DNA from 2 places in the Mesorhizobium sp. M2A.F.Ca.ET.043.05.1.1 genome. Region 2 is predicted to be linked to the other one. Evidence: riboswitches for the same ligand, from Rfam matches in the RefSeq annotation. Region 2 holds a riboswitch; the other holds the start of a gene.
What was found. Region 2 has a riboswitch for S-adenosylmethionine ahead of EJ069_RS29890 (homoserine O-acetyltransferase). Riboswitches for the same ligand answer to the same signal wherever they lie in the genome.

Region 1 (15,735 bases), 2.1 Mb from region 2:
CCTGATCGACGATCTGCTCTCGCTCTCGCGACTGGAGATGAAACCTTATCTGAGGCCGGGCACGGCGGTCGATCTTCGCCAGACGATCGACAGCGTCATCGATTCGCTAGGGCCGCTGGCCAGCGAGAACGGCATCGTCATCGAGCGGAACTTCATCGATGGTCCGGTTTCCGTCCCCGGCGACCGCGACGAACTCTTCCAGGTTTTCGAGAATCTCCTGGAGAATGCCTGCAAATATGGCCAGTCAGGCGGACGCGTGACCGTATCCATGGCACGCGTCGAGGACGGTCAGGACCCAGGCATCGACGTCACCATAAGAGACTACGGTCCGGGCATCGCAGAAGAACATATCCCGCGCATAACCGAACGCTTCTACCGCATCGATGTCGAAAACAGCCGCACCCAGAAAGGCACCGGGCTTGGCCTTTCGATCGTCAAGCATATATTGAGCCGTCATAACGCAAGATTGTCGATCAAGTCGGAAGTCGGCAAGGGTGCGGCGTTCACGGTTCATTTGCCGGCTCGCTGATCGTGTACCGGTTGCCAACCGAGATTTTCTTCTTTCTGTCATGCGGTTCGCGTATCAGCGACAGATTGAGGGAACGCACCAGCCGGCACAAACCGGGAAGGCATATCGATGCAGTCCGTGCATACAGTCAGTGCCTATGACGAAGAGCTGAAATTCCTGTCCAAGCGCATCGCGGCGATGGGCGGCCATGCCGAGCGCATGGTCGAACAGGCTGTCGCGGCCCTCGTCAATGTCGACCATGGCCTTGCCCAGAAGGTCATCCAGGACGACATCGTCCTCGACGAGGGACAGCGCGAGATCGACGACAAGGCCATCATCATCATCGCCAGGCGCCAGCCGATGGCGACGGATTTGCGTGAGATCGTTGGCGCGATCCGCATCTCGGCCGATATCGAGCGGGTCGGCGATCTTGGCAAGAACGTCGCCAAGCGCGTCGCCTCGGTCGACGGGCGCCAGCCGAACAGCCTTTTCCGCGGTCTGGAAGCGCTTGCCAACCTGGCGCTGACGCAGCTCAAGGAAGTGCTTGACGTCTACGCCTCGCGCTCGGTCGAGAGGATCGGCTTCGTGCGCGATCGGGACGACCAGATCGACGCCATGTATACCTCGCTGTTCCGCGAGCTTTTGACCTACATGATGGAAGATCCGCGCAACATCACGCCCTGCACGCATCTTCTGTTCTGCGCCAAGAATATCGAGCGCATCGGCGACCATGCGACCAACATCGCCGAGACCATTTACTATATCGTCACCGGCGACCAGATGCCCGCCGACCGGCCGAAGGGCGACAAGACCGACAAGGTCGTGTTGCCCGGCGCGGTGCCGGCTAAGTGAACGGGCGCCTCTCGAACGGCTTCCTAAATTAGGCTAAGCTCTTCCAGGCACGACGAATTGTCAGTCGCAGTCTCGGGAGGTTTGCGATGGAACAAGTTCGAAACCTGGCCCCGGCCCCAACGTCGGGCATCATAGCGTCAAGCGTCTATTTGGGCGGCAAGCGCGTCGCCGACATCGCGATCGAACAGGCCGGCGAATGGGCGGCCAAACCCGGCCATGTCGTCTGGATCGGCCTGCTCGAGCCCGACCGCAACCTTCTGCTCAGGGTGCAGGCGCAATTCCACCTGCACGATTTGGCGATCGAGGATGCCGAGCATCCGCATCAGCGCCCGAAGATCGAGCAATATGGCGATGCCCTCTTCATCGTCGCCCGCACCGCGCAATTGATCGACGGCCGCGTCACCTTCGGCGAGACGCATCTGTTCGTCGGCACCGGCTACATCGTCAGCGTCCGGCATGGCCCGTCGACCTCCTACGCCGCCGTGCGCCAGCACTGGGAAACCTGCCCGCATTCACTGGCCAAGGGTGAGGATTTCGTCCTCTACGCCATCCTAGATTTCATCGTCGACAATTACATGCCGGTGCTGGAGCAGATCGAGGACGAGGTCGAGGCGATCGAGGACAAGGTGCTTCTGAAGCCGATGACTGGTTCCGATATCGAGCGCCTCTACATGCTGCGCCGCGATCTCCTGCGGCTGCGCAATGCGGCCTTGCCGCTGGTCGAGGTCTGCCGCCGGCTGACCAGCGCCGACCTGCCGCAGATCCATGCCGCCATGCATCCGCTGTTTCGCGATGTGACCGACCACATCCGGACCGTGCAGGAAAAGATCGACTCCCTGCGCGAGGTTCTGGCCTTCGCTTTCGAAGCCAGCCTTCTCGTCGGACAGAGTCAGGAAACCGCGATCTCGAAGAAGCTCGCCTCATGGGCCGCCATCCTGGCGGTGCCCACCGCCTTCGCCGGCATCTACGGCATGAACTTCACCGACATGCCGGAGCTGAAGATGGAATATGGCTATCCCGTCATCCTGCTGGTGATGGCCGCGATCTGTGCGTTCCTGTATTGGCGGTTCAAGAAGAATGGGTGGCTGTGAGCGGAAGCGAATAGCCAATAGGGAGTAGCGAATAGGGAATAACAAAAAACGGCTTGCTCCCTGTCACAGAAGCCAAGCCGTTCTATTCGCTATTCGCTATTCGCTATTCGCTATTCGCTATTCGCTATTCGCTATTCGCTATTCAGCGAGCGCGGCGCCGCTCCGCCGCCGGCTGGAACGCAACCCGGGAATGATACTTGCAATACGGCCCCGTCTCGGCGGCGTCGTTGCCGCAGAAGCTGAAGTCTTCCGAGAGCGGGTCGCCATTCGGCCACTTGCAGGTGCGTTCGGTCAGCTCGACGAGCTGCAGATTGCGCGAGATCGGCACCACCACGTTCTCGACCGGGCGGATGTAGTGGCGCGCGACCGGCTCGGCGTCGAACTGCACCTGCAGCGCGGTGGCGCCGATGGTGGCGGTCACATGGCGCGCCGGGCTCGCGGCGCGGGCCACCGACTTCTGCATCGAGGCGCCTTGCGTCGCCTTCTTCTGGCGCGCCGGGGCAGCCGTCGCGCGGCCGCGGCCCGACAGCTTCAGGCGATGCACCTTGCCGATGACGGCATTGCGGCTCACTCCGCCAAGTTGTGCGGCAATCTGGCTTGCGCTCAGGCCCTCCGACCACAATTTCCTGAGAAGTTCTACCCGCTCGTCAGTCCAGTTCATGAGACCGCGCTCCTGCTAATGCGTGCGGCAGCCAGAATCCTCTCCCGAGCCGGCTCTCGCCGGGCAAACGACACCACATGTACCGGGTGATTTAGGTCCGCCGCACGAAATATAGTTATTTCTCGACTACAATTACCTTATGCGCTGACTCGGTGACAAGAGTCCCAAAGGCAACACTGATTCGGTTTTTACGGTTTTCCCCAACTTGCCTGACCACTGATGGGCCGGCGTGGCATCGGGGCTTGCCACGCGCTTCTGCGTGACGTTTTCGTTGACTTCATGGCCGAAAAACATGATAAGCCGCAAAGGCCGCCGCATTGGCGGCTTTTTTGATTTCCGGTTCCGGAGACGCATATAATGAGCGGTTCGGCGCTTTACGAGACCTTTGCCCGCGCACCCCTGGCTTTCGACCGTGGGGAGGGGACCTGGCTGGTCACCGACAAGGGCGAGCGATATCTCGACTTCGCGGGCGGCATCGCGGTGAATTCGCTGGGCCACAGCCATCCGCATTTGGTCGCGGCGCTCACCGAACAGGCCGCCAAGCTCTGGCACGTCTCCAATCTCTACGAGATCCCGGAACAGCGCCGGCTGGGCGAGCGGCTGGTCGATGCCACCTTTGCCGACAAGGTGTTCTTCACCAATTCGGGCGCCGAGGCGCTGGAATGCGCCATCAAGACGGCCAGGCGCTATCAGTTCGTCAAGGGCCATCCCGAGCGTTTTCGCATCATCACCTTCGAAGGCGCCTTCCACGGCCGCACGCTGGCGACGATCGCCGCCGGCGGCCAGTACAAATATCTCGAGGGCTTCGGGCCCAAGGTCGAAGGCTTCGACCAGGTTGCATTCGACGACATCGATGCCGCGGAAAAGGCGATCACGGCGGAGACCGCGGCCATCCTGATCGAGCCCGTGCAGGGCGAGGGCGGCATACGCCCGGTGCCGACGCAGTCCTTGAAACGGCTGCGGCAGCTCTGCGACCAGCACGGCCTGCTTCTGATCTTCGACGAGGTCCAGTGCGGCATCGGCCGCACCGGCAAGCTGTTCGCGCATGAATGGGCCGGCGTCACGCCCGACCTGATGGCGATCGCCAAGGGCATCGGCGGCGGCTTCCCGTTGGGCGCCTGCCTCGCCACGGACGAGGCGGCGACCGGCATGACCGCCGGCGTGCACGGCACCACCTTCGGCGGCAATCCGCTAGCGATGGCGGTCGGCAACGCCGTGCTCGACGTGGTGCTGGCCGACGGCTTCCTCGAGGACGTGCAGCGCAAGGCGCTGCTCCTGAAGCAGGGCCTTGCGGCGGTCGCGGACGAATTTCCCGAGGTCATCGAAGGCATCAGGGGAACCGGCCTGATGCTCGGCCTGAAATGCGCCATGCCCAACACCAAGGTGAACATGGCGCTGCGCGACCAGCACCTGCTTGCCGTGCCGGCGGGCGACAACGTGATTCGCCTCCTGCCGCCGCTCACCGTCACCGACGAGGAGATCGGCGAGGCGCTGAAGCGCATCCGCGGCGGCGCCAAGGGCCTGACCGACGCGATAGCGGCCGAAGCCGCGAAATAAGTTCTGGAACCTGCCGATGAGCGTCCGCCACTTCACCGATCTATCCGCCGTTTCGGCGGGCGACCTGCGCATCATGCTGGACGACGCGATCGCGCGAAAGACCAGGCTCAAGGCGGGTGAGCGCTCAAAACCGCTCGACGGCAAGGTGCTGGCCATGATCTTCGACAAGCCGTCGACGCGCACGCGCGTGTCCTTCGATGTCGGCATGCGCCAGCTCGGCGGCGAGACGATCATGCTGACCGGCACCGAGATGCAGCTCGGACGCTCGGAGACAATCGCCGACACGGCGAAAGTGCTGTCGCGCTATGTCGACGCCATCATGATCCGCACCACCTCGCACGACCGGCTGATCGAGCTCACCGAGAACGCCACGGTTCCGGTCATCAACGGGCTGACCAACGATACGCATCCCTGCCAGCTCATGGCCGACATCATGACCTTCGAGGAGCATCGCGGCCCGGTGGCCGGCAAGACCTTTGCCTGGACCGGCGACGGCAACAATGTGCTGCACTCGCTGCTCGAAGCCTCGGCCCGGTTCCGTTTCAACTTGAATGTCGCGGTGCCGGAAGGCAGCGAGCCTTTCGAGAAATATGTCGATTGGTCGAAAGCCAATGGCGGCAAGGTCCGGTTTGCCAAATCCGCCGAGGAAGCCGTCGACCAGGCCGATTGCGTCGTCACCGACAGCTGGGTCTCGATGGGCCAGGAGCACCGCGCTCGCGGCCACAACGTCTTCCTGCCCTATCAGGTCAACGCGGCGCTTATGGCCAAGGCCAAGCCCGATGCGTTGTTCATGCACTGCCTGCCGGCGCATCGCGGCGAAGAGGTCACCGACGAGGTGATCGACGGGCCGCATTCGGTGGTCTTCGATGAGGCCGAGAACCGGCTGCACGCCCAGAAGGCGGTGCTGGCCTGGTGCCTGGGCGCTTGAGAAGGGCGGACCTGACCGCTTCCGGCCAGATTGGGGTCAACTTGATCTGGGGACAGGTGATGCCTATTTGCGGGCCATCACGTAAATTGAACGCGCTTCGACGCATGCGGCTCATCGGGTTGCATGGCTGCGCCCCGGAGTTTTGTCATGTTGGAAACCCAGACCTTGGCTGAGCATAAACCCCAACTCGGTGAATTCGGCTTCGCCGGCGACGACCACGTCGTGCCTTACGAGGTCGCGCCGCTCGATGTGCGCGGCCGCACCGTGCAGCTCGGGCCGATGCTCGACGCTATTTTGAGCCGCCACAATTATCCCGAGCCCGTCGCCCGCCTGCTGGCGGAAGCCTGCGTGCTCACCGTGCTGCTCGGCACATCGCTTAAATTCGAAGGCAAGTTCATCCTGCAGACCCGCACCGATGGGCCGGTCGACATGCTGGTGGCCGATTTCACCACGCCGCAGGCCTTGCGTGCCTATGCTCGCTTCGACGCCGACCGGCTGCAGGCGCTGACCGACGCCGGCGAGACCTCGCAGCAGGCTCTGCTCGGCAACGGCGTGTTGGCTTTGACCATCGACCAGGGCGCGCACACGCAGCGCTACCAGGGCATCGTCCAGCTCGACGGCACCTCGCTGGAGGACGCCGCGCGCACCTATTTCCGCCAGTCGGAGCAGATCCCGACCGATATTAAGATGTCGGTCGCCAAGCTGGTCACGCCCGGCCCGGCCGGCGCGCGCGAGCAGTGGCGGGCCGGCGGCATCCTGGCGCAGTTCCTGCCTCAGGCGCCGGAGCGCATGCGCATTCCCGATATTTCGGGCGGCGACGGCGACGACCGCGAGCTGACGGACCACCCGGCCGACAATTCCTGGCAGGAATTGCTGGCGCTGCTCGGCACCATCGAGCCGACCGAGCTGATCGACCCCACGGTCGGCGCCGAGCGGCTGCTCTACCGGCTGTTCCACGAGCACGGCGTGCGCGTCTTCCGCAGCGTGCCCGTCGACGACCAGTGCTCCTGCTCGCGCGAGAAGATCCACGGCATCCTCCAAGGCTTCTCGGCTGAGGAGATCAAGGACTCGACCGAGGAGGGCGGCATCCACGTCGCCTGCGAGTTCTGCTCGACGCAATACGACTTCGACCCGGCAGAGTTCGCGGTGGAGTAAGAAAGCTCCGGTTCCTCGCCCCACGAAGTGGGGAGAGGTGGCCCGGCGAAGCCGGGACGGAGAGGGGTCTTTGGCATAGCTGGTAACCCGCTGTCCAAAGACGCCTGAGCGCATATCTCGTGTTCGCTCCCGCGCCAATCCCTCCGCGGAGATTTGGCCTCGCGTAGGTCGTCCCCCTCTCCGTCCCGGCTTCGCCGGGACACCTCTCCCCAGCTTTGCGGGGGTGAGGAACCCAAGTTCTCTAATTCACCGTCCGCCTTGTCCCCGGCATGTCGAGCGAAAACGCCGGAATGGCGATGTCGAACGTCTCGCCGCGGCCGTTGCGCATCGTGTAGTGGCCGACCATGATGCCCGACGGTGTCGAGAGCGGGCAGCCTGACGTGTATTGATAGCTGTCGCCGGGATTGAGCTCCGGCTGGTCGCCGACGACGCCGGCGCCGCGCACCTCCTCGACACGGCCCTGGCCGTCGGTGATGTGCCAGTAGCGCGACAGAAGCTGCACGAAATCGTCGGAGCGGTTGTCGATTGTCACCTGATAGCCCCAGACATAGCGGTTCTCCGACGGATCGGATCTGTCCTCCAGATAGAAGGGTCTGACCAGCACTTCGATGTTGCGCGTCACTGCGCGATACATGGGCCACTCCGGTTGCCACGGCGGAACATTTCGTCGCGCTTCCCTGTTGGACGCGCAGCGCCGACCATTCTGCCAGCCTTGTAGCGCACGTGGCGAAAAACAATGTCATTTAAGTGACACATGACAATGTTGGTGTGCACAAACCGTGCCGGGCGACTCGGGCGCTCTGTGACTGATGAAACAGCCGCATGCGGCCAAGAGCAATTCCAGGAAAAGTGTGAGCGGTTTTCCGTCCGGAATTGCGTGAAAACAAAGAGATAGGGTGACCAGATCTCGATGGAACTGACTACCGCAGCCGGCCTGGCTTCGTCAGCCCTTCTTCTCTCGAACCTCGCCAGCATCCTGCTAGCCGCGTCGCGGCTGAAACGAAGACATGTCATTGCGCCGCCCGTCGGCGCGCAGCCGGTCTCGATCATCGTTCCTTCGCGCGGCGTCGAGCCGTTCACGCAGGAGACCCTTCAGCGCGCCTTCTCGCTCGACTGGCCGCGCTATGAGCTGATCTTCTGCGTCGCGCATGCCGAGGACCCGGTGGTGAGGCTCATCGATGCGGCGATCGCGCGCCACCCGAAGCTTCCGGCGCGGTTGTTGATCGGCGACGACCATATCAGCGCCAATCCCAAGCTCAACAACTGCGTCAAGGGCTGGCAGGCGGCGCGGCACGATTGGGTCGTCCTCGCCGATTCCAACGTGATGATGCCGAGGGACTATGTCCAGCAACTGATGGCGGCATGGCGCCCGGATACCGGCCTCGTCTGCTCGACGCCGATCGGTTCGCGGCCGGACGGCTTTTGGGCCGAAGTCGAATGCGCCTTCCTCAACACGCTGCAGGCGCGCTGGCAATATGCCGGCGAGGCGCTCGGCCTCGGCTTCGCCCAGGGCAAGAGCATGCTGTGGAACAAGCCGATGCTGGACGCCAATGGCGGCATCCAGGCCTTGGCCGCCGAGATCGCCGAGGACGCGGCCGCCACCAAGCTGGTCAACAGCCTGGGCCTGCGCGTCAACCTCGTCGCCTCGCCCTTCGAGCAGCCGCTCGGCCAGCGCAGCTTCGCCGAGATATGGTCGCGACAGACGCGCTGGGCGCGGCTGCGGCGGGTGACGTTCCCGCTGTTCTTCGCGCCCGAGATTCTGACCGGCGCGGCGGTGCCGCTGCTGCTGGCGCTGATTGCCGCGGCAAGCGCCGGCGTCAGCCTGCCCACCACGGCTTTGTGCGTGCTGGCGATCGCCTACCTGCCGGAATGCCTGCTGGCCTTGGCCAAGGGCTGGTACCTGTCGCCGCGCAGCGTCACGGCGATGATCATGCGTGATGCCATGCTGCCCGCCATCTGGGCGCGCGCCTGGTTCGGCGGCGCCGTCGAATGGCGCGGCAATGCGATGACCATCCGCACCCGCGAGCTGACAGAACTCGAGGAGATCGCCTGAACCGTCTGAGGCGATCTCCCACGGTATTTTCCGGCTTATTTTGCCGCCTTCAGCGCCTGCTCGACGTCCTCCAGCAGATCGTCGGTGTCCTCCAGGCCGACCGAGAGCCTGAGCGTGCCGGGACCGATGCCGAGCTCGGCACGTGCCTCGTCGCTCAGGTTCTTGTGCGTCGTCGTCGCCGGATGGGTGATCAGGCTCTTGGCGTCGCCGAGGTTGTTCGAGATCAGCACGATGTCGAGCGCGTTCTGGAAGGCGAAGGCCGCCTGCTTGCCGCCCTTGACGTCAAGGCAGATCAATGTCGAGCCGCCCGACATCTGCTTCCTGACGATATCGGCCTGCGGATGGTCGGCGCGGCCTGGATAGATGACGCGCGCGATCTCCGGCCGTCCGGCCAGGAAATCGGCGATCCTGCCGGCGCTTTCGGTCTGCTGGCGCACGCGAAGCGGCAGCGTCTCCAGCCCCTTGAGCAGCGTCCAGGCGTTGAAGGGCGAGAGGCTGGGGCCGGTGTGGCGGAAATAGTCGTGCAGGTTCTCGTCGATCCATTTCTTGTCCGACAGGATGACGCCGCCGAGACAGCGGCCCTGGCCGTCTATGTGCTTGGTCGCCGAATAGACGACGATGTGAGCGCCGAGCTGCAGCGGCTTCTGCTGCAGCGGCGTGGCGAAGACATTGTCGACGATCACGCGCGCGCCGATCGAATTGGCGAGCTTGGCGACAGCGGCGATGTCGACCACCTCCAGCGTCGGATTGGTCGGGCTTTCCAGGAAGAACAGCTTGGTGTTCGGCCTGACCGCCTTTTCCCAATTGGCGATGTCGGTGCCGTCGATAAGCGTCGCCTGGATGCCGTAACGCGGCGCCAGCGTCTCCACCACCCACCGACAGGAACCGAACAGCGCGCGCGCCGCAACGATGTGGTCGCCGGCTTTCACGCTGCAGAGCAGGGCAGCGGAAACTGCGGCCATGCCGGAGGCGGTGGCGCGGGCATCCTCGGCGCCTTCCAGCGCGCACATGCGCTTTTCGAACATGTCGACGGTCGGGTTGGCGTAGCGCGAATAGATGAAGCCCGGCTCCTCGCCCTTGAAGCGGGCCTCCGCCGCCTGCGCCGTCTCGTAGACATAGCCTTGGGTGAGATACATCGCCTCTGCGGTCTCGCCGTACTGGGAACGCAGCGTTCCGCCATGCACGAGTGCCGTTTGAGGTTTCCAGTTGCGCTTCTTGGTGCTCATAGCCCTGCTTCCAGACACAAAAAAACCGGCCGCGAAGTCGCAACCGGTCCATATAGCCTTGCGGCTCGACGGTCCTTTAGCGACTTGTTTAACGTGGCTGCAAGCCGACCGGCCAAATCACCACGGGATAACGACCCTTTAAATGAGCGCCGCGCTTGCGTCAATTGCCGGCTTCATTAAGAGGTTTGTACCAGCCGGACGGCAAGAGCCTGCTTAGGTCCTCGCCCGGCCTTGTGAACGGAGCCAGCCTTTGCGGCAGACAGGCATTCTTCCGGATCAGGACATCGCGGCGCTGTTCAAGGCGAACGCGCTTAAGTCGCCGCGCGCGCTGGACACCAACCAGATCCAGCCGGCCAGCCTCGATCTCAGGCTCGGCGACAAGGCCTATCGCGTGCGCGCCTCCTTCCTGCCGGGGCCCGATCATCTGGTCTCCGACAAGCTCGAACGGCTGAAGCTGCACGAGATAGACCTCACCGGCGGCGCGGTGCTGGAAACCGGCTGCGTCTATATCGTGCCTTTGCTGGAAAGCCTGGCATTGCCGACCGAGGTTTCGGCCTCGGCCAATCCGAAGAGTTCGACCGGCCGCCTCGACATCTTCACGCGGGTCATGACCGATCGCGGCCATGAGTTCGACAAGATCGCCGCCGGCTATCACGGGCCGCTCTATCTCGAAGTCAGCCCGCGCACCTTCCCGATCGTCGTGCGCGCCGGCTCGCGCCTGTCGCAGATCCGTTTCCGCATCGGCAATGCCGTGCTTTCGGAGAGCGAGCTGCGCGACCTTCACCGCGCCGAGATGCTGGTCGCCACTGAGCCACCCAACATTTCCGGCGGCGGCATCGCGCTCTCCATCGACCTCGACGGCGACAAGGACGGGCTTGTCGGCTACCGCGGCAAGCACCACACCGGCCTGGTCGACGTCGACAAGCGCGCCGCGCAGGATGTCGTCGATTTCTGGGAGCCGATCTATAAGAGCGGCGCCGGCGAGATCGTGCTCGACCCTGACGAATTCTATATCCTGGTCAGCCGCGAGGCGGTGCACGTGCCGCCGCTCTACGCCGCCGAGATGACGCCCTTCGACCCGCTGGTCGGCGAGTTCCGCGTCCACTATGCCGGCTTCTTCGATCCGGGCTTCGGCCACTCCGCCGCCGGCGGCAGCGGCAGCCGCGCCGTGCTCGAAGTGCGCAGCCACGAAGTGCCTTTCATCCTCGATCACGGCCAGATCGTTGGCCGCCTCGTCTACGAGCACATGCTGAAGCGTCCGCAGGCGCTCTACGGCACCGATCTCGGCTCGAACTATCAGGCGCAGGGCCTGAAGCTTTCCAAGCATTTCAGGGCCGCGCGCTGAGGTCCAAGGGAGAGATGTCCGGCAGGACAGAGGGCGCAAACGGACGCCATCCATCCCTTCGTCATGTATGGACGGCCCTCTTGGGCAAGAGGCAAAATGACGACGACGGCGTAAGTCTGGAGCGGTCATGTATTCGGCCTTTAGTGCGGTCGATTTCGATGACCGCTGACCAACAAGGGTTACGCGGATCGGTTCCAATCATTCTAGCGCGCTTGGTGTCGCGATGACGATGGCGGATTTTCCCGACCCAGGTCCTGACCATTTTGCCGTGCTGCCTTTTTGCTCCTTACGCTGTTAAGGGACCTCGATTGCGGCTAGGCCACAGCCGGTGCCCTGTATTGTTGTCCCGATTGCAGCATTGCCCAGATGATGCGGGCGGTCTTGGCCGCCTGCGCCACGACGGCGACCTTGACCGGCCGCCTGGCCAGCAGGCCGCGTATCCAGGGCGAGCCTCTGTCGGGCTTGGCCCTGACCTGACGCAGCCAGGAACTGGCGCCGAGAATGAGCAACCTGCGCAGGTCCTTGTCGCCGGCACGGCTTATATGGCCTGTCGGCCTGTGCTTGCCGCCGGTGTCATGGGTCTTGCGGGTCAGACCCAGCCAGGCTGCGAAGTCCCTGGCCGAGGCGAACTGGCGACCGTCGCCGATGGCTGCGACGGTCGCATGCGCGATGATCGGGCCGACGCTCGGGATCGTCGTCAGCCGCAAAGCTGCCCGCTGCTGCCTGACCTGAGCCAGGATCTGCTTGTCCAGCTTGCCGATCTCGCCATCGAGCGCCCGCCATTGCCCGGCCAGCGGCACCAGGCAGATCAACAGCGCCGCTGGGATGGCTTCATCGGCCGCCTCGACGCGCCGCAGCAGGGTCTCGATGCCCGCCGCCCCTTTGGCACTTGTCTGTCCCATCTCATAGAGCAGGCCACGCATGGCGTTGGCCAGTTGCGTGCGCTGGCGCACCAGAAGGTCGCGTGTGCGGTGCAGCGCCCGGGCCCATTGCTGCTCGACCGACTTGATCGGCACGAAGCGCATGTCGGGCCGGCTCACCGCCTCGCAACAGCCGTGCGCGTCGCGGGCAGCGGGCATCGTTCTTGTTGCGCGGAACATAGGGCTTCACATAGGCCGGTGGCATCAGCTTGACGTCATGGCCGAGCGCGCTGAGCGTGCGGGCCCAATGATGAGCCGAGCCGCAGGCCTCCATGCCGATCAGCGCCGGCGGCTGCGCGGCGAAGAACTTCTCCACCTGCGCGCGGCGCAGCTGCCGCTGCACCACCACGCGCCCGGCAGCATCCACGCCGTGCACCTGAAACACATTCTTGGCCAAATCGATTCCAAATCTGATAGCTTGCATGACGGACGGTCTCCTCCTCTGGGGTTGATCACAGCCCAGTTTGGCACATTCGATGCCGCAAGGGGCCGTCCACCCATCATTCTAGGGCGGAGCAAGGAGCGAAGCGACGCGCGCAGACCCTAGAATCCATGCCGTGACATTGGCCGTAGAATGCAGCCGTCCAGAATAGCTGCCGACAACTGCACCAGCTAAGATCACCACATGACCGGCTACGTCTACATGACCGCAAGCCAGAAAGGCGGCACGATTTATATCGGTGTCACCAGCGATCTTGCTCGCCGGATGCCAGAGCACAAGACCGGCCAAGGCTCCAGCTTCACCAGCCGTTACGGCGTGCAGCGTCTCGTCTGGTACGAGGAGTATTTCGACATCGCCGACGCCATCCAGCGTGAGACGTCATTGAAGCGTTGGCCACGCCAATGGAAAATCGAACTCATCGAAAAAACCAATCCAGAGTGGTTCGAGCTGTTTCGCGGAATTGGGTGGTGGGCGTTCTGCACCGCGGCAGCGCTCGTGCGTAACGGCATGGATTCTAGGGTCTGCGCGCGTCGCTTCGCTCCTTGCTCCGCCCTAGAATGATGGGTGGACGGCCCCTTGCGGCATCGAATGTGCCAAACTGGGCTGTGATTAACTCCAGCGGAAGGAGACCGTCCGTCATGCAAGCTATCAGATTTGGAATCGATTTGGCCAAGAATGTGTTTCAGGTGCACGGCGTGGATGCTGCCGGGCGCGTGGTGGTGCAGCGGCAGCTGCGCCGCGCGCAGGTGGAGAAGTTCTTCGCCGCGCAGCCGCCGGCGCTGATCGGCATGGAGGCCTGCGGCTCGGCTCATCATTGGGCCCGCACGCTCAGCGCGCTCGGCCATGACGTCAAGCTGATGCCACCGGCCTATGTGAAGCCCTATGTTCAGCGCAACAAGAACGATGCCCGCGACGCGCACGGCTGTTGCGAGGCGGTGAGCCGGCCCGACATGCGCTTCGTGCCGATCAAGTCGGTCGAGCAGCAATGGGCCCGGGCGCTGCACCGCACACGCGACCTTCTGGTGCGCCAGCGCACGCAACTGGCCAACGCCATGCGTGGCCTGCTCTATGAGATGGGACAGACAAGTGCCAAAGGGGCGGCGGGCATCGAGACCCTGCTGCGGCGCGTCGAGGCGGCCGATGAAGCCATCCCAGCGGCGCTGTTGATCTGCCTGGTGCCGCTGGCCGGGCAATGGCGGGCGCTGGATGGCGAGATCGGCAAGCTGGACAAGCAGATCCTGGCTCAGGTCAGGCAGCAGCGGGCAGCTTTGCGGCTGACGACGATCCCGAGCGTCGGCCCGATCATCGCGCATGCGACCGTCGCAGCCATCGGCGACGGTCGCCAGTTCGCCTCGGCCAGGGACTTCGCAGCCTGGCTGGGCCTGACCCGCAAGACCCATGACACCGGCGGCAAGCACAGGCCGACAGGCCATATAAGCCGTGCCGGCGACAAGGACCTGCGCAGGTTGCTCATTCTCGGCGCCAGTTCCTGGCTGCGTCAGGTCAGGGCCAAGCCCGACAGAGGCTCGCCCTGGATACGCGGCCTGCTGGCCAGGCGGCCGGTCAAGGTCGCCGTCGTGGCGCAGGCGGCCAAGACCGCCCGCATCATCTGGGCAATGCTGCAATCGGGACAACAATACAGGGCACCGGCTGTGGCCTAGCCGCAATCGAGGCCCTTAACAGCGTAAGGAGCAAAAAGGCAGCACGGCAAAATGGTCAGGACCTGGGTCGGGAAAATCCGCCATCGTCATCGCGACACCAAGCGCGCTAGAATGATTGGAACCGATCCGCGTAACCCTTGTTGGTCAGCGGTCATCGAAATCGACCGCACTAAAGGCCGAATACATGACCGCTCCAGACTTACGCCGTCGTCGTCATTTTGCCTCTTGCCCAAGAGGGGCCGTCCATACATGACGAAGGCATGCTGCGAAACACGCCCTGTCCTACAGCGCCTTCACCGCCACCTTCACCGGCTTTTCGATCTCCAGCGGATTGCGCAGCGGCAGGCCGAAATCCGGCGCCTCGATCTCGAACGTGTCGCCGGCCTCGGTCTTGATGCCGTCGGCGAAGGAGAGCGTCGCGGTGCCGAACATATGCACATGCACGTCGCCGGGCTGGCGGAAGGCCGAATATTTGAAGTGGTGGTGCTCGAGATTGGCGATGGTGTGCGACATGTTCGCTTCGCCCGACAGGAACGGCTTTTCCCACAAAAGCTTGCCGTCGCGCCAGATGCGCGATGCGCCGCGGATGTCGGCCGGCAGGTCGCCGATCAGGATCTCGGGGCCGAACGAGGCATTGCGCAGCTTGGAATGAGCGAGGAACAGATAGTTCACCCGCTCGGTGACATGATCGGAGAACTCGTTCGACAGCGTGAAGCCGACCCGGAACGGCGCGCCATCATCGCCGATGACATAGATGCCGGCGATCTCGGGCTCCTCGCCGCCGTCCTGCGCGAAGGCTGGCGACATCAGCGGCGCGCCGGGCGCCACCGCCATCGTGCCGTTGCCCTTGTAGAACCATTCCGGCTGCACGCCGACCTGGCCCTTGGCCGGCTTGCCGCCTGCGAGCCCCATGCGGAACATCTTCATGGAATCGGTGAGCTCCTCCTCGCCGCTCTCGTTGAGCTTCTTGTGCATGGAATCGCGAGTCGCCGCGGAGCCGAGATGCGTCAGCCCGGTGCCGGTGAGATGCAGATGCGCGGGATCGGGATGGTTGATCGGCGAGACCAGCCTGCCCCTCTTGTAGGCGGCATCGAGATCGACCGTCTCGCCATAGCCCTTGCGCTCGATCAGCACTTCGAGGCCGATGCCGGTGCGCGCGGCCTCCATCGCCAGCGAATAGACACTGCGCGCGCCATTGATGACCCTGGTCTTGCCGCCGCCGTTGCGGGCGACGACGCGGATCGTCTCGGCGTCGTCGAGGATCTGGGAGATCAGCATGTTCGAATCCTCTCTCATTTAGCGGCCGCCCGCGGGCAAGCCTTACCCGGCGCGGCGT
Region 2 (15,735 bases):
CAAGGACCCGAAAGCGGTGGCGGCCATCCTCGCCGGTGCCGTTCCCGAGCATAAAAGCGAAATCGAGCAGGGTTTTGCCGCCTTGGCGATGCTCGGGAAGGAACCGTCGATGCCGCTGAAGATCGTCAAGGGTAAGGCTTCGCTCGGCTTCATTCCGCTCGGCAAGATCAAGCCGCTCGAGTAACACGACGATGGCGAAGCCGGTCAGACTGCTCAGCGTCGGCGCCTTCACCCTCGACACCATTCTCCGAGTCGAGACGCTGCCCGCGCATCAGGGCAAGTTCATCGCCAGCGACGGCGTCCAGATCGCTTCCGGCATGGCGACGAGCGCCGCCTGCGCCGCGCATCGCCTCGGCGCCGAGGTCTCGCTATGGGCAAGCGCGGGCGACGATCCGGTCGGCGACCAGCTGATCGCCGACATCAAGGCCGAAGGCATCGACTGCAGCCTTATCCGCCGGGTTCCCGGCGCGCGTTCGGCGCTGGCCGCGATCGTGGTCGATGCGCATGGCGAGCGCATCATCGTCCCCTTCTACGACAAGAAGGCGCAGGCCGATCCTGAAACGCTGCCGCTCGCCGACCTCTCCGGCTTCGACGCCCTTCTGGTCGATGTCCGCTGGCCGGGCGCCGCGGCGCTCGCCTTGAGCGCGGCCAGATCGATCGGCCGTCCGGCGATCCTGGATGCCGATACAGCACCCGTCGAGGTGCTGGGGCGGCTTCTGCCGTTGGCCTCGCATATCGTCGCGTCCGAGCCTGCGGCGCGCATCGTCTGCGGCCATGCGCTCGACCCGGAAAGCGCTTGCGCCGACCTCGCCTCGCGCACCGATGCCTTTGTCGCGGTGACCGGCGGCGCCGCTGGAACCTGGTGGCACGACCGGGCGACCAGACGCGTGCGCCATGTCGAGGCGCCGAAGGTCAAGGCGGTGGATACGCTCGCCGCCGGCGACGTTTTCCACGGCGCCTTTGCCGTCGGCCTCGCCGAGGCCATGCCGATGGAAGAGGCCCTGCGCTTCGCCAGCGCCGCAGCCGCGCTCAAATGCCTGCGTTTCGGCGGCAGGCTGGGCGCGCCGGACAGAGCCGAGACGCTCGCCATGATGGCGGCGCACTGGCCGCCATCGGAACAAGGGTAGCACGCAATCGGCACCAACGCTGGGGATTGGCCGAAGCCGCTCAACCTCGTCATTCCAGGGCGGAGCAGCCGCGAAGCGGCGTCGCGTAGACCCTGGAATCCATTCCGTGATCTGAGCCGTGGAGTGCAACGGAGCAGAATTCTGCAGCGCGGCAGCGCTCGGAAGTCACGGAATGGATCCTCGGGTCTGGGCGCGTCGCTTCGCTCCTTGCTCCGCCCGTGGATGACGATCGCGATGGCTGTCTCGGCCAATCTCCAGCGCCTGTCATCTGCCAAGGCTGACCGAACCGACAGGTCAAATCCACGCCAGAGAACGAGGGAAAAGCCTACGGCTTGGCCGGATGCTCTATCGCCTGCCGGCCAAAATCCGGCACATCGATATCCTGGCCGGCCTCGATGATCGAGCGGCGGATGGCGCGGGTGCGGGTGAAGAGATCGAACAGCTTTTCGCCGTCGCCCCAGCGGATCGCCCGCTGCAGCGAGGCCAGATCCTCCGAGAACCGCGCCAGCATCTCCAGGATCGCGTCTTTGTTGTGCAGGCAAACATCCCGCCACATGGTCGGGTCGGAGGCGGCAAGGCGGGTGAAATCGCGAAAACCGGAGGCGGAATATTTGATGACTTCGCTCTTGGTCACCGCTTCCAGGTCGTCTGCCGTGCCGACGATATTGTAGGCGATGATGTGCGGCAGATGTGAAACGATCGCGAGCGTCATGTCGTGATGCTGCGGGTCCATCGAGTCGATGTTGGAGCCACAGCGCCGCCAGAACTCCGAAAGCGTCTCGAGCGCGGCGGGATCGGTGCCCGGGAGCGGCGTGAAGATGCACCAGCGGTTCTCGAAGAGATCGGCAAAGCCCGCATCGGGTCCGGACTTTTCCGTGCCGGCGAGCGGATGTCCGGGAATGAAGTGTACGCCTTCCGGCACGTGCGGCTCGATCTGCGCGATGACGGAAGCCTTGGTCGAGCCGACATCGGTGAGGATGGCGCCCTTCTTCAGCGCCGGCGCGATCTCGGCCGCGACCTCGCCGGACGAGCCGACCGGGACCGAGACGATGATGAGATCGGCATCGCGCACCGCTTCTTTTGCCTCCGTCGTATAGGAATCGCCAAGGCCCAACTCCTCGGCGCGCTTCAGCGTCGATGCGCTGCGCGTCGCGATGGCGATATGACGCGCCAGGTCTTCACGGCGGATGACGCGGGCGAGCGATGAGCCGATCAGGCCGATGCCGACCAGCGCTATTTTCTCGAACATCGGTGATGCCATGGTGTCTAGCTTTTCAGGAAGGTCTTCAGCGCGTCAATGACGCCGCGGTTGGCTTCCTCGGTGCCGACGCTCATGCGCAGCGCGTTGGGGAAACCGTAGCCGGTGACGCGGCGCAGGATATAGCCGCGTGCGCTCAGATAATCGTCCGCGGCCGCCGCCGAATGTTTCTTGTCGTCGGGAAAATGGATCAGCACGAAATTGCCGACGCTGGGCGTGACGCGCAGGCCGAGCCCGATGAGCTCCGCGCTGAGCCATCCCAGCCATTTCTCGTTATGCGTCACGCTGCGCTCGATATGGGCACGGTCGCGGATGGAGGCAATGCCGGCCTCGATCGCGGTGGCATTGACGTTGAATGGGCCGCGAATACGGTTGATGGCATCGACGATATGCGCCGGCCCGTACATCCAGCCCACGCGCGCGCCGCCAAGGCCGAGCTTGGAGAAGGTGCGCGTCATCACCACGTTCTCGGCGCTGCCGGCAAGCTCGATGCCGGCTTCATAGTCGTTGCGCCGCACATATTCGGCGTAAGCTGCATCAAGCACCAGAAGCACATTCTTGGGCAGGCCGGCATGCAGCCGCCGCACCTCGCTGAACGGCAGGTAGGTGCCGGTCGGGTTGTTCGGATTGGCAAGGAACACGATACGCGTCTTGGGCGTGACCGCGGCGAGGATCGCGTCGACATCGGCGCGCTCGTCGGTTTCCTTGACCGCGACAGGCTTGGCGCCCGCCGCCTGGATGTAGATCTTGTAGACCATGAAGGCGTGTTCGGTGAACACGGCCTCGTCGCCCGGCGCGAGATAGGTCTGCGCCAGGAGACCCAGGATCTCGTCGGAGCCGTTGGAGCAGATGATGTTCGCCGGGTTCAGTCCATGCACCTCGGCGATCGCCTCGCGCAGCCGCCGCGCCGTGCCGTCGGGATAGACGTCGAGCTTCGCCGCCACCTCGCGCGCGGCCTCGATCGCCTTCGGCGAGGGCCCCAGCGGATTTTCGTTCGACGACAGCTTGTAGACTTTCGTCACGCCGGCCGGCGCGGTGCTTTTTCCCGGCACATAGGCCTCGATGTCCATGATGCCCGCGCGGGGCGTCGGACGGGGCTGATCCTGCTTCATGTCACAAATCCGTCGAGAGGGCCTCAAGGCCGCAGCGGAAATACAGGCCACGGGCTGCAATGTCGAGTGCTGGCGCTTGCGCCAGCCCCTGTCAGCATGGAGGCTACCCCCGTTGACGAACAGCGGCTCCGGTCCTAGAAGGTCAGCCAGACTTCCGTGGTGATTTGGCCGGTCGGCTTGCAGCCACGTTAAACAACTCGCTAAAGGGCCGTTTGCAACCTGTAACCGGCTTTGCGACGGCAAGCCGGTTTTTTGTTGTCCGCCGCCGGCCGGACAGCGCGTCGTGTCGAGACAGATGCGGGACAGGATCGAGGACGGACATGGCCGCTCAGCGCGCTGCAAGAACCAACGACGAGGCCGATCATCCGTCGAGCCCGGTGCTGCAGTTCGGCCCCGACAAGCCGCTGAAGCTCGACGCCGGCACGCTGCTCTCGCCTTTCCAGATCGCCTATCAGACCTACGGCAGCTTGAACGACGCGCGCTCCAACGCCATTCTCGTCTGCCATGCCCTGACTGGCGACCAGCACGTCGCCAACACCAATCCGGTGACCGGCAAGCCGGGCTGGTGGGAAGTGCTGATCGGCCCCGGCAGGATCATCGACACCAACCGCTTTTTCGTCATCTGCGCAAACGTCATCGGCGGCTGCCTCGGCTCGACCGGCCCGGCCTCGACCAATCCGGCGACCGGCAAGCCTTACGGCCTCGACCTGCCTATCATCACAATACGCGACATGGTGCGCGCGCAGGCGATGCTGGTCGATCATTTCGGCATCGAAAAGCTGTTTTGCGTGCTCGGCGGCTCGATGGGCGGCATGCAGGTGCTGGAATGGGCGGCGAGCTATCCGGAGCGGGTCTTCTCGGCGCTGCCGATCGCCACCGGCGCCCGCCATTCCTCGCAGAACATCGCCTTCCACGAGGTCGGCCGGCAGGCGGTCATGGCCGATCCGGACTGGCATGGCGGCAAATATCTCGAGTTCGGCAAGCGGCCGGAAAAGGGGCTCGCCGTCGCGCGCATGGCCGCCCACATCACCTATCTTTCGGAAGCCGCGCTCCACCGCAAGTTCGGCCGCAACCTGCAGGACCGCGAGGCGCTCACCTTCGGCTTCGACGCCGATTTCCAGATCGAAAGCTATCTGCGCCACCAGGGCATGACCTTCGTCGACCGCTTCGACGCCAATTCCTATCTCTATCTGACCCGCGCGATGGACTATTTCGACCTTGCCGCCGATCACGGCGGGCGCCTCGCCGATGCCTTCGCCGGCACCAGGACGCGCTTCTGCCTGGTTTCCTTCACCAGCGACTGGCTGTTCCCGACCGAAGAGAGCCGCTCGATCGTGCATGCCTTGAACGCGGCGGGCGCTTCCGTCTCCTTCGTCGAGATCGAGACCGACCGCGGCCACGACGCTTTCCTGCTCGACGAGCCGGAGCTGTTCGCGGCCATCAACGGCTTCATCGGTTCGGCAGCACGCGCAAGGGGGCTCAGCCTATGAGCGTCAACCGCGCCCAGCGTGTCGACCTCGAAGTCGTCACCGATCTCATTCCGGCCAAGTCGCGCGTCCTCGACGTCGGCTCGGGCGACGGCGTGCTTCTGGAACTGCTGCAGGAGACCAAGCAGGTCGATGGCCGCGGGCTGGAACTGTCGCAGCGCGGCGTCAACGAATGCGTGGCGCGCGGGCTCTCCGTCATCCAGGGCGACGCCGACACGGATCTGAAATTCTATGCCGACAAGGGCTTCGACTTCGTCGTGCTGTCGCAGACGCTGCAGGCGACGCGCAACCCGAAGGTGGTGCTCGACGAGCTGCTTCGGATCGGCAACCGCGCCATCGTCTCTTTCCCGAATTTCGGCCATTGGCGCGTGCGCTTCTCGCTGCTGATCAAGGGCAGGATGCCGGTCACCAAGGACCTGCCCTATTCCTGGTACGACACGCCCAATATCCACTTCTGCACCATCCGCGACTTCGTCAACCTGTGCGAAGAGCTTGGCGCGACCGTCGAGAAGGCGACCGCGCTCGACGCCAACGGCCAGAAGATCGGCCTGTCGATGCCGTGGTGGTTCTGGAACTTCTTCGGCCAGCAAGCGGTGTTTCTGCTCAGGCGCTGACGCCGCGCGATCGGTTCCATGCGCGCATGATTCTCACCGCCGGCTTTGCCGGCGGACGGCCTCCGCGGGCCGGAAGGCCGATTGTGTTGCCATCAAACCGCAACGTTGCGGAAAAAGCCCCATTTCGCATTTCTCGGCCGGCTCGGCGTGACACACAGGTGGCTTTTTTGTAGCGTCGACCGCAAATCACAGGTGGGATAAGAACATAGCCATCAAACCCATCCGACACGCGCCAGATCCGACCGGCAATGGCAGTCCGACGTCGAACCAGGACGTTCCGCTGATCTCAGTGATCACGCCGACCCACAACCGGCGCAGTCAGGTCGTACGTGCGGTGAAAAGCGTTCTGGCGCAGACACTTACCCGCTTCGAGCACATCGTGGTCGACGACGGTTCGACCGACGGGACGGCCGCCGCGCTGGCCGAGATCCGCGACCCGAGGCTGATCTATGTCGGCGCCAAATGGCGCGGCGCCAATGCCGCCCGCAACGCGGGTATCGAGCGTGCGCGGGCGCCCGTGGTGACCTTCCTCGATTCGGACGACGTCTATCTGCCGGACCGGCTGGAGCGGACGCTGGCGCGCTTCGACCAGAATCCCTCGCTCGAAGTCCTGATCAGCTCGTTCCTGTCGCTGAAGGGCAGCCGCAGCACCAAATGCATCAACCGCGAAACCTTTCTTGATAAAAGCGCGCTGCAGCGCGCCCTGGTCTCGCAGACTATTTTCATCGCCGGCTCGGCAATCACCGCCAGGCACGAATCGCTGCTGGCGATCGGCGGCTATGACAGCGACATCACGCGCATGCAGGATCTCGACCTTCTGCTGCGCTTTGCCCGCCGCGGCGGCGCCCAGCTGTCCGAAGACATCGACTGGAAGAAGTACAATTCGGAGAACTCGATCTCCCGCCGGCGCGACGGCTATGTCGCGGCCTATGCCAACCTGATCGACAAGCATCCCTATATCGCCGACCGCTATCCCGATGTCCCGCCCTTTATGATCGCTCGCCAGATCATCGCCGACACATTGAAGGGCCGGCTGCAGGAGGCCTTTTCCGGCTATCTCGCCAATCGTTCGTCCAAGGCGCTCGGCTATTCGCTGCCGAAGCTCCTGCGCGGCTATGTCGTCGGCCGGCGCTGGCGCCGCGATTGCTATGACGAGTTCCGCGCCAAATACGGCGCCCGGGCGGTCTGACGCGGCTGCAAGACAGCTATCGGTCGAGTTCCGGAAAATAGGGATCGGAAAAGCGCTGCCGGAGGCGCTCGCCCAGCAGGCAATCGACGGGCGCCGCATCCTGGACGCGAATGGATCTGGCGTCGGTGAGGCCGCTCACCTCCTGGATCAGCTTGCGGCGGATGGCGGTCGAGAATTCGGACGCCGCATAGATCGGCAGCACGAAGGAACCGTCTCCTCCGGTCACGCAATCGGCATAGTATAGGTCGAGGCGGCTGACGCTCGGCGACGGCCTGATGAGAATCGGCAGGCCGTTGATGACGATACCCTCGGCAACGGCGGCATCGCGGATCGCGGCGACAGGCCGTCCGGTATTGTTGGGGCCATCGCCCGATATGTCGATGACCCGGCGGGGCGCCGAAAAGGCGCTTTTCTCCAGAAGCCCTGCGCCGAAGCCGAGAGCGCCCGAGATCGAGGTGCCGCGAAAGCTGCGGAACGGCCGCGCGGCAATTCTGTCGGCGAAGGCGTTGGCGCTGTCCTCGCCGTCAATGACCTGCCAGGCGATGACGCCGTCGTCGCGCACCACCCCTGCCCATTCGAAATAGGCCAGCGCGATGCGCCCGTTCGTCCCCGAACGCACCGCGTTGATGAAATCGCGATGGCGCAGCGCCTCGACATAACCGGCGCGCTGCAGCGCGAACTCGTCCTCATCCATCGACTGCGAGATGTCGACGGCGAGCACGAGTTCCACATCGACCGGCGTGCCGCCGTCAGGCACGGGCAACGAAGCCGCCTCGGCGCAGGCGAAACAGGCAAGCAGGCTGAGCATCTCGAGCATGGCTGCAGGCGTTCTGTCGACGCCGGCGATTCTTCCCGGCGATCGCGGCAAAATAAAGCTATTTCTTGCGGTGCGCCGCCTGGGGCGGCGGCTCGATCGCTCCGGCGCGGACGCGCGCCGGCTTGAGCGCCGGGCCGCAGACGTCCTTGACGATGGTGAAGGCCCTCGGGAAGAACTGGTTGTTGTGCAGGCCGCGCCCGATATTGAGGATTGCTGCATCCGGGAGTCTGGCCTGCAGCATCGCCAGCACGCGCCGCAGCGTCGCGCCGTCCAACGTGTCCAGCGCCTCGTCGATGATGACCCATTTCGGCTTCCGCAGCGCCAGCCGCGCAAAAGCCAGCAGGCGCTGCTCGTCGTCCGCCAGCTCACGCTCCCAGCGCGCCGAGCGGTCGAGCTGGGACGACAGGCGCTCCAGCCCGACCTCGCCGAGCACGGCCTTGATCTCGGCGTCGTCGATCTTGACGCCTTCGGCGTGGTTCAGCACATCGCGCAGCGAACCGAGCGGGAAATAGGGCGTGCGCGGTACGAAGAACGGCTTCTCCCCGTCGGGCATGCCAATGCGGCCCCCTCCCCAGGGCCACAGGCCGGCAAGGGCGCGGAAGAACAGCGTCTTGCCGGCGCGCGGATCGCCGGTGATCATGACATGCTCGCCCGGATGGACTTCGACGCTCGTCTCGGCAAGCCTGGTGCAGCCGTCGGGCGAGGCGACTTCGAGCTCGTCGAATGTCAGCTTGCCGTCCGGATTCTCGCCGACCTCGATTCGCTTTTCCTTGTCGTGCAGGATGTCCGTTTCGCCAAGCGCGATGCGGAAGTCGGCGACGCGCATCAGCGTTGCCCGCCAGTCAGCGATGGCGCCGATATTGTTGATGAACCAGCGCAGCGAGGAATTCACCTGGTTGAAGGCGCCCACCGCCATCATTAACCCGCCGAAGCTGATGTCGCCCGCGAAATAGACGGGCGCGGCCACCAGGATTGGGGCTACCACGGTGATCCAGCCATAGGCATCGGTGACCCAGGAAAGGTTGATCTGGGCGCTGTAGATACGCCGCATGGCGCCAAGCACGGTGCCAAGGTCGAGCTCGAGCTGGCGCCTGGCATCGGCCTCGCCATGGGCCAGAGCGATCGCATCGACATTCTCGTTGACCCGGACCATCGAGGAGCGCAGCTCCGCCTCGCGGGTGTAGCGGTCGCTGTTGAAGCGTATCAGCGGCCGGCCCACCAGCCAGCTCAGCCAGGACGCGATGCCGGCATAGAGGACCGCAGCCCAGACCATGTAGCCCGGTATGGTGAGCGAATGGCCGCCGATATGGAAGACGAAGCCGGAAGAGAGCTGCCAGAGCACGCCGATGAAGGACGCCAGCAGGATGAAGGACTGCAATAGGCCGACGCCAAGGTCGGTCGACAGATCCGACAGATGGGCGGCATCCTGCTGCATGCGCTGATCGGGATTGACGCCGATGGCGCCGGCATGGGCGAGCCGGAAGGCCCGGGCCGGCGCCATCCATTCATCGATGAGGTCGAGCGTCAGCGCCTCGCGCAGCCTCAGCCGGATCATCTGGTTGAGCCACGTCTGGCCGATATTGAGCACCAGCAGGCTGCCGGCGATTTCCACAAAGATCATCAGTTGGTGCAGGAAGCCCCCGAGGTCGCGCCGCGCCAGCGCATCGTAGAAAGGCTGGTTCCATCGGTTGAGCAGAACCTGCCCGATCGATGTCGCGATGATGACGGCGACGATGCCGACGCTGACCCAGGCAAGCGGCCGGCGCACCGGCGAGGTCTTCAGCGCCATGCGTATCGTGGCCAGCTGGTCGGAAAGGCTGCTGGTCTCGATCGAGAACGCGGCCTGCTCGGCGCCTGGCTTGTAGTCCATTTGGTCAGCCATAAAGGAAATCCCTGATTTCGGGCGCGATCAACGGAGCCGCGCCGCGAAGCTTTCCCTCAGATAGGGTGGCGATGGGGGTAAAGGACAAGGCGCGACACCGATCACGAACGCGTCACTCGTCGGGCGGCGACGTCCGCCGCCTTGCGCCCGAGCCGCGTCGCGCCCTGGGGCGAGAAGACCGGCACGAAGACGCGGCGCGAGGCGCGCTGGGCGACCGGCACGCCCTGGTAGAGCCGTTTCTGCGCCTCGACGACGATGACGCCCGAAAAGATCGGCCAGAATCGGCGGCCGGCCCGCTCCAGCACATTGTGGAACCGCATCAGGAAACGCCGCGGCGACGGCGGGAAGAACAGCGCATCGCTCCACGTCGCCGGGGTGAAATTCGCCTCGCGCAGCAACTCGGTCAGCTGGCCGCGCGAGAACGGCCGGCCGTTGCCGAAGGGCGTGTGCTCGAAGCGCGCCCAGACGCCGCGCCTGTTGGGCACGACGATGACGACTCTGCCCGCCGGCGACAGCACGCGCCAGATTTCGTTCAGCGTCTCGCGCGGGTTTTCGGCGTGCTCGAGCGAATGCACCAGGAGCACGCGATCAATGCAGGAATCGACCAGCGGCAGTTCCTCGTCGAAGACCAGCGCCGTTGCCGTCGGTCCCGACGCCGGCCACACCACCGCGCCCTGCGTTGCCGGCATGAAAGCGAAGACACGCTCGGCATCGGTGCCGAAGCGTTCCAGCCATGGCAGCGTGTAGCCGAGGCCGACCAGCCGCTCGTTGGGGACGGTTGCCCAGATGGACGACAGCGCCATGGTGATCGAGCGCTCGGCGAGACGCCCGAGCGTGGACGAGTAGAAGGAACGCAGGTCGACGATGTCCGAATGCATGCGCGGGACGGTAGCCGTGAAGCCTGCCAAGTTCAACAAAGGCGGCAAGTTCGATGAACGCGCCAAGTTCGACAAACCCGGATGACATCGGCGGCCGGTCGCCCTATGTCTGCGGCGATGGATGGAGAAAGATGCCTATGGCCGTAGAGATCGAGCAGTTCATGTGTCGCACGGACAATTTTGGCGTGCTGGTTCACGATCCCAAAAGCGGCGAGACGGCGATCATCGACGCGCCGGAAGAAGCGCCGATCCTTGCGGCGATCAAGCGCACCGGCTGGACGCCGACATTGATTCTCACCACGCACCATCATGCCGATCATGTCGAGGCCAATCTGGCGCTCAAGGAGCGCTTCAAGCTGCGCATCATCGGCCCGGAAGCCGAGAAGGCAAAGATTCCCGGCATCGACGAGACGGTCAGCCAAGGCTGGGTCGTGCGCCTTGGCGAGGAACGGATCGAAGTCATCGAGACGCCCGGCCATACCGCCGGCCATGTCTCCTATCACCTGCCAACCTCGAAAGTGGCCTTCACCGCCGACACTTTGTTCGCGCTGGGTTGCGGCCGCCTGTTCGAATGCAAGCCGCCGGTTATGCATGAATCGCTGAAGAAGCTGGCGGCGCTGCCGGCGGAAACCGCCATCTATTGCGGCCACGAATACACACTTGCCAATGCCCGCTTCGCGGTGACGGTCGACCCGGGCAACCCGCTGCTGAGGGATCGCGCGGCCAGGATCGAGGCGTTGCGCGCCGACAACAAGCCGACGCTGCCGACGACCATCGGCGAGGAACTGTCGACCAACCCGTTCCTGCGCTGGCACGACCCGGCAATCCGCAAGCATCTCGGCATGGAGAAAGCCTCGGACGCCGAGGTGTTCGCGGAGATCCGCAAGCGCAAGGATAATTTCTAATTCCACCGCATTTAGCGACATGCACCGGGCCAAAGACCGCCAATGACCAGCGCCGCCGAGATCATCGCAACGCTAGGCCTTGAGCCGCATCCTGAGGGCGGCTGGTACGCCGAGACGTTTCGCGACGCTGCGGGCGGCCCGCGCGGTCATTCCACCGCGATCTACTTCCTACTCGAGCAAGGTCAGCTTTCGGCATGGCATCGGGTGCAGGACGCGGCCGAGGTCTGGCATTTTTATGCCGGCGCGCCGCTGGCGCTGTCGATGCATGAGGAGGGCGCAGGCGTGGTCATCGAGCAGGTGCTTGGCACGGCCCTTGCCGCGGGCGAGCGGCCGCAGATCGTCGTGCCGGCCGGCTGGTGGCAGTCGGCGCGCAGCTTAGGTGAATGGACGCTGGTCGGCTGCACCGTGGCCCCGGGCTTCGATTTCGCGGCCTTCGAGCTGGCTGAGCCCGGCTGGCGGCCGGTCTAGGCCAGCAGAAACCCCAGCGTGATCGCCAGCTGGGCGGCGTAATAAAGCACCCAGACCGCGTAGCGCATCCACAGGCGCTGCGGCGAGATCGCCGCGAGCAGGAAGCGCTCGGTGGCCAGCAACCCGTCCGAAGCGATGAACACCACCGCGCCGGCGATGACCCATGCTCTGCCGGTGGTGAGCGCCGAAATGCCCATGGCGAGGACCGCCGCGACATAGACGGCGATCGGGATGCGCAGTTGCGGACCGACGCGGCGCCAGAGCGCGGCAAGCATGACGATGCCGAATACGGCCATGGCGAGCGCGATCACGCCCCGCCAGGATTCGGCGCTCAACAGGCCGAGCCCGCCACCCGACTGCGAGAACAGCGCGACATAGGCGATGTGGCCGGCGAGGAAGCTCGCCAGCCCGCCGAGGAAGGCCTTTTCGCCGTCGCGCGACAGGAAGGCGTCGCCGATGGCGCTCAAGCCCAGCGCCGCGACAAGCAGCAGCGGACCGCCCTGCATGGCGGCAAGCACGGCCAGCAAGGCGACTGCAAGCGTCTTTGCTGCCGTGCGCGTCCATTTCGGCGGCATGTCGAGCGCAAAGGCGTAGATCACGGCCGCGACGAACGAGAACAGAAGCGTCGCGTTGGCGTTGGCCTCGATGCCGCCGGCAAACGGCATCATGCGTTCACCTGTTTGACCGCCGGCTTGCGCATCAGCAGAGACTTCGCGGCCAGCGCGGCACCCCCAGTGATGAGCACGCAAGCCGCGAGGATGCGCAACGACGGCTCGGCGACGCCGGCGGCGATCAGCACCAGCGTCGACAACAGCGGCGCGGCATAGCTCGCGGCGCCCAGCACCTGGATGTTGCCGCGCTTGACGCCGATGTCCCAGGCATAGAAGGCCGCGCCGACCGGCATCAGGCCGAGCCCGATGACCGCCAGCCACTGTCCGGGGCCGTCGGGCAGCACGGTCTTCTCAAGCAGAAGATGGCAGACCAGCGAAAGCACCGACGTCGCCGCGCAGAACCAGGTGACGATCGAGGTCGGCACCGACGGGAAACGCCGCGACAGAAGCGAATAGGACGACCACAACAGCGCGCAGATGGCGGCCATCGCGTAGCCGAAGGCATAGCGCGCGTCAAAGGCCAGCCCGCCGCCCTTGGTGACGATCAGGAAGGTGCCGGCAAGGCCGAGCAGCGCGCCGACGACATGGTTCCAGGCCAGCCGCTCGCCCGGCATCAGCGCGGAACCCAGCACGATCAGCAGCGGCCACAGATAGGCGATCAGGCTCGCCTCGACCGCCGGCGCGTTGCGCAGCGCCGTGAAGTAAAAGAAATGGTAGCCGAACAGGCCGGCTATGCCGATCACCCAGACCTGTGGCGGGATCTTCTCACTGCGGTCGGGCGCCGGCATCACCAGCCGGGCCGCCAGCCCGACGCAGGTGCCGATGGCGAATGTGATGGCCGACAGCAGGAATGGCGGCACCTGCCCCGAGGCGTCGGTGAGCAGCGCCAGCAGCGCCCACATGGCGACCGCCGAAAACCCGATCAATGTTGCGCGCCCCATATCTCCCCCGCCGGCGCGCGGCGGCGCCTGACCTAATTTACCGCTTCGAATCGTCCGGCGCTGATGGTCAGCGGACCGATCTGGGTCCCGACCGTGGCGCGGATCGGCGCATATACGCCGGATTGACCGACCGGTGCAAACGTCACCAGCATGCGGCTCTTGCTCTTGAGGTAGTTCAGCGCCTTGCGTCCCTTGCGATAGCCCGCCACCGGCTCGAAGCCCATCTTGCAGGTCACCGTGTCGCCCTTGTAGCCCGGCACCGCGATCGAGCCCCTGGAGGCATAGGTCAGTGTCAGGTCGGCGCGCATCTCGCCATCATAGAACTTGACCGTGCGTCCGCAGACCTTGTCCAGGCTGTCGGCATGGATGACGGTCGCGGCCATCGGATCGAGCACCGATTTCAGGTCTCCGTCGCCGATCGGCACCCAGCTCTTCGGATCGCGCTTCCCTGGAGCGGGAACGACTTGCGTGGAGGAGACCGCCCCGTTGCTGAAGCGGATGTCGACCATGGAGGACTTCTTGCCGGACGTATAGTCGGCCCTGAACACCTGCGGCGTCATCCGCTTGTCGGCAATGATGCCTTTCGACGAAATCGTGCCTTTCGTGTCGTCGAACAGCCTGCCGAGCCCGGCGGCGGAGACGGTGCCGTTGATGGCGTAGGTATCGCCCACATAGCGGCTGGAAAAGGTCGCCCTGGCGATCGAAAGGCCCAGATAGGACACCGTATATTCGCCCTTGAAGGACTGTGGCGAGGGGGCGGCGAAGCTTGTTGCCGGCACGGCAAGGGCAAGAAGGGTGGCGAACGCATGAGATGGACGGAGCATGGCGGCTGGCGAATCCCTGGCGGTTCGGCCGGAACGCAACGGCTCCAGCCTGGCATATCCCTTCGCTAAGGGCTTATAGTATTAAATCCGGCCTTTATATGGAGCGGGCCCGACGGCAGGCGACGCGCCGGAGCTTGACGCAATGGCGAAATGCCACTATGGAACGCCAACTTTTCCAAAGGCCGCCTGACCGAGACCGCGCGCCGCCTGGCGCGGGCAGAATGGTTTGGCAGGTTTAGAAACTGAAGGTTAGACAAATGTCCCGCACCTGCGAACTCACTGCCAAGGCAGTCCAGACCGGCAACAATGTGAGCCACGCCAACAACAAGACCAAGCGTCGCTTCCTGCCGAACCTCGTCAATGTGACGCTGATTTCCGAAGCGCTGAACCAGAACGTTCGGCTGCGCATTTCGGCCAACGCGCTGCGTTCGGTCGAGCATCGCGGTGGCCTCGACGCCTTCCTGGTCAAGGCCGACGTCAAGGAATTGTCGCAGCGCGCTCGTCTGCTGAAGAAGCAGATCGCCAAGAAGCTTGCCGAGCAGTCGGCCGCTTAAAGCATTCGGGCGCGGGACGACCGCCTCGGGCACCGGCCAGACCGATGCTCGGATATGAGCGAGCGTCGCCTTGACGCTCGGCTGGTTCCATTACCCAGGATAAAAAAATGAATTTCCTGACGCGATACCTGCCCTTTGTGGCCGCCATGGCGCTTGTCGTCGTGGCGTCGAATATCCTCGTGCAGTTCCCGATGCAGGGCCAGGTCGGCGACCTGTCGCTCGCCGACCTGCTCACCTGGGGCGCCTTCACCTATCCCTTCTCCTTCCTGGTCACCGACCTAGCCAACCGCCGCTACGGCCCGGCCGTGGCGCGCAAGGTGGTGTTCTTCGGTTTCATGACTGCGGTGACCTGCTCGATCCTGGTCCCGCCCTTCCTGTTCCGTCATGGCCTGATCGAGTTCGAGACCGCCGCCGATCGGCTGGTGCGCATCGCGGCCGCTTCCGGCGCCGCCTTCCTCACCGCGCAATTGCTCGACGTCACCGTCTTCAACCGGCTGCGCCGGCAGAGCTGGTGGCGCGCGCCGATCGTCGGCACGCTGGTCGGCTCGGTGTTCGACACGCTCGTCTTCTTCGGCGTCGCCTTTTCCGCCGCCTTCGCCTTTGCCGGTCCCAATGACAGTTTCGCGCTGGAGAACGCGCCGCTGATGGGCGTGCTGCCGGTCGAGACGATGCGCTGGGTCTCCTGGGCGCTTGGCGACCTTTCGGTCAAGCTCATCATCGCCGTCGTGGCGCTGATCCCCTACCGGCTGCTCGCCGCGCGCTGGAGCCAGCCGGCGGTCGCCGTCGGAGCATGATCCCAAAAAGTGGGACTCGGTTTTTGGAAAAGATCATGCTCAAGCCTAAAGAGGGAACGTGATCCCCTGGGTTCAGCTTGATTCCGCCCGCACGCCCGATGGCGCTCAGGAACTGCGCCTGAAGCAGCGCGGCACTGAATTCTCGATCATGCTCGGCACCAACGAGCTGATGAACAGCCGCCTCAGCGGCTCCGAGGAGGCGCTCGCCAGGCTTTCCTGCGAGCGGATCGCCGGCCGCAAGCGGCCAAGCATCCTCATCGGCGGGCTCGGCATG

Region 1: linked by a shared signal. The riboswitch ahead of EJ069_RS20070 (O-succinylhomoserine sulfhydrylase) and the one ahead of EJ069_RS29890 (homoserine O-acetyltransferase) in region 2 are both predicted to bind S-adenosylmethionine.

What each region holds. Positions count from the first base shown of each region.
Region 1 is NZ_CP034446.1:4,118,808-4,134,542, reverse strand. Features, by position in the region: gene EJ069_RS20115 (ATP-binding protein) at 1-529, shown strand, start outside; gene phoU (phosphate signaling complex protein PhoU) at 638-1,360, shown strand; gene EJ069_RS20105 (magnesium and cobalt transport protein CorA) at 1,447-2,451, shown strand; gene EJ069_RS20100 (GcrA family cell cycle regulator) at 2,594-3,112, opposite strand; gene EJ069_RS20095 (aspartate aminotransferase family protein) at 3,470-4,669, shown strand; gene argF (ornithine carbamoyltransferase) at 4,686-5,597, shown strand; gene EJ069_RS20085 (Hsp33 family molecular chaperone) at 5,721-6,752, shown strand; gene apaG (Co2+/Mg2+ efflux protein ApaG) at 6,994-7,386, opposite strand; gene EJ069_RS20075 (ceramide glucosyltransferase) at 7,663-8,805, shown strand; gene EJ069_RS20070 (O-succinylhomoserine sulfhydrylase) at 8,841-10,031, opposite strand; SAM riboswitch at 10,088-10,165, opposite strand; gene EJ069_RS20065 (2'-deoxycytidine 5'-triphosphate deaminase) at 10,282-11,376, shown strand; partial or broken gene EJ069_RS20060 (IS110 family transposase) at 11,691-12,720, opposite strand; partial or broken gene EJ069_RS20055 (GIY-YIG nuclease family protein) at 12,922-13,206, shown strand; gene EJ069_RS20050 (IS110 family transposase) at 13,377-14,399, shown strand; gene araD1 (AraD1 family protein) at 14,682-15,677, opposite strand.
Region 2 is NZ_CP034446.1:6,186,806-6,202,540, reverse strand. Features, by position in the region: gene EJ069_RS29910 (DUF2125 domain-containing protein) at 1-184, shown strand, start outside; gene EJ069_RS29905 (sugar kinase) at 192-1,127, shown strand; gene EJ069_RS29900 (prephenate/arogenate dehydrogenase family protein) at 1,453-2,388, opposite strand; gene hisC (histidinol-phosphate transaminase) at 2,394-3,497, opposite strand; SAM riboswitch at 3,644-3,721, shown strand; gene EJ069_RS29890 (homoserine O-acetyltransferase) at 3,818-4,987, shown strand; gene metW (methionine biosynthesis protein MetW) at 4,984-5,598, shown strand; gene EJ069_RS29880 (glycosyltransferase family A protein) at 5,819-6,787, shown strand; gene EJ069_RS29875 (DUF1194 domain-containing protein) at 6,804-7,604, opposite strand; gene EJ069_RS29870 (ABC transporter ATP-binding protein/permease) at 7,663-9,486, opposite strand; gene EJ069_RS29865 (methyltransferase domain-containing protein) at 9,588-10,364, opposite strand; gene gloB (hydroxyacylglutathione hydrolase) at 10,502-11,269, shown strand; gene EJ069_RS29855 (cupin domain-containing protein) at 11,312-11,737, shown strand; gene EJ069_RS29850 (lysoplasmalogenase family protein) at 11,734-12,405, opposite strand; gene EJ069_RS29845 (EamA family transporter) at 12,402-13,289, opposite strand; gene EJ069_RS29840 (DUF3108 domain-containing protein) at 13,322-14,113, opposite strand; gene rpmB (50S ribosomal protein L28) at 14,371-14,667, shown strand; gene EJ069_RS29830 (queuosine precursor transporter) at 14,775-15,461, shown strand; gene EJ069_RS29825 (hypothetical protein) at 15,520-15,735, shown strand, end outside.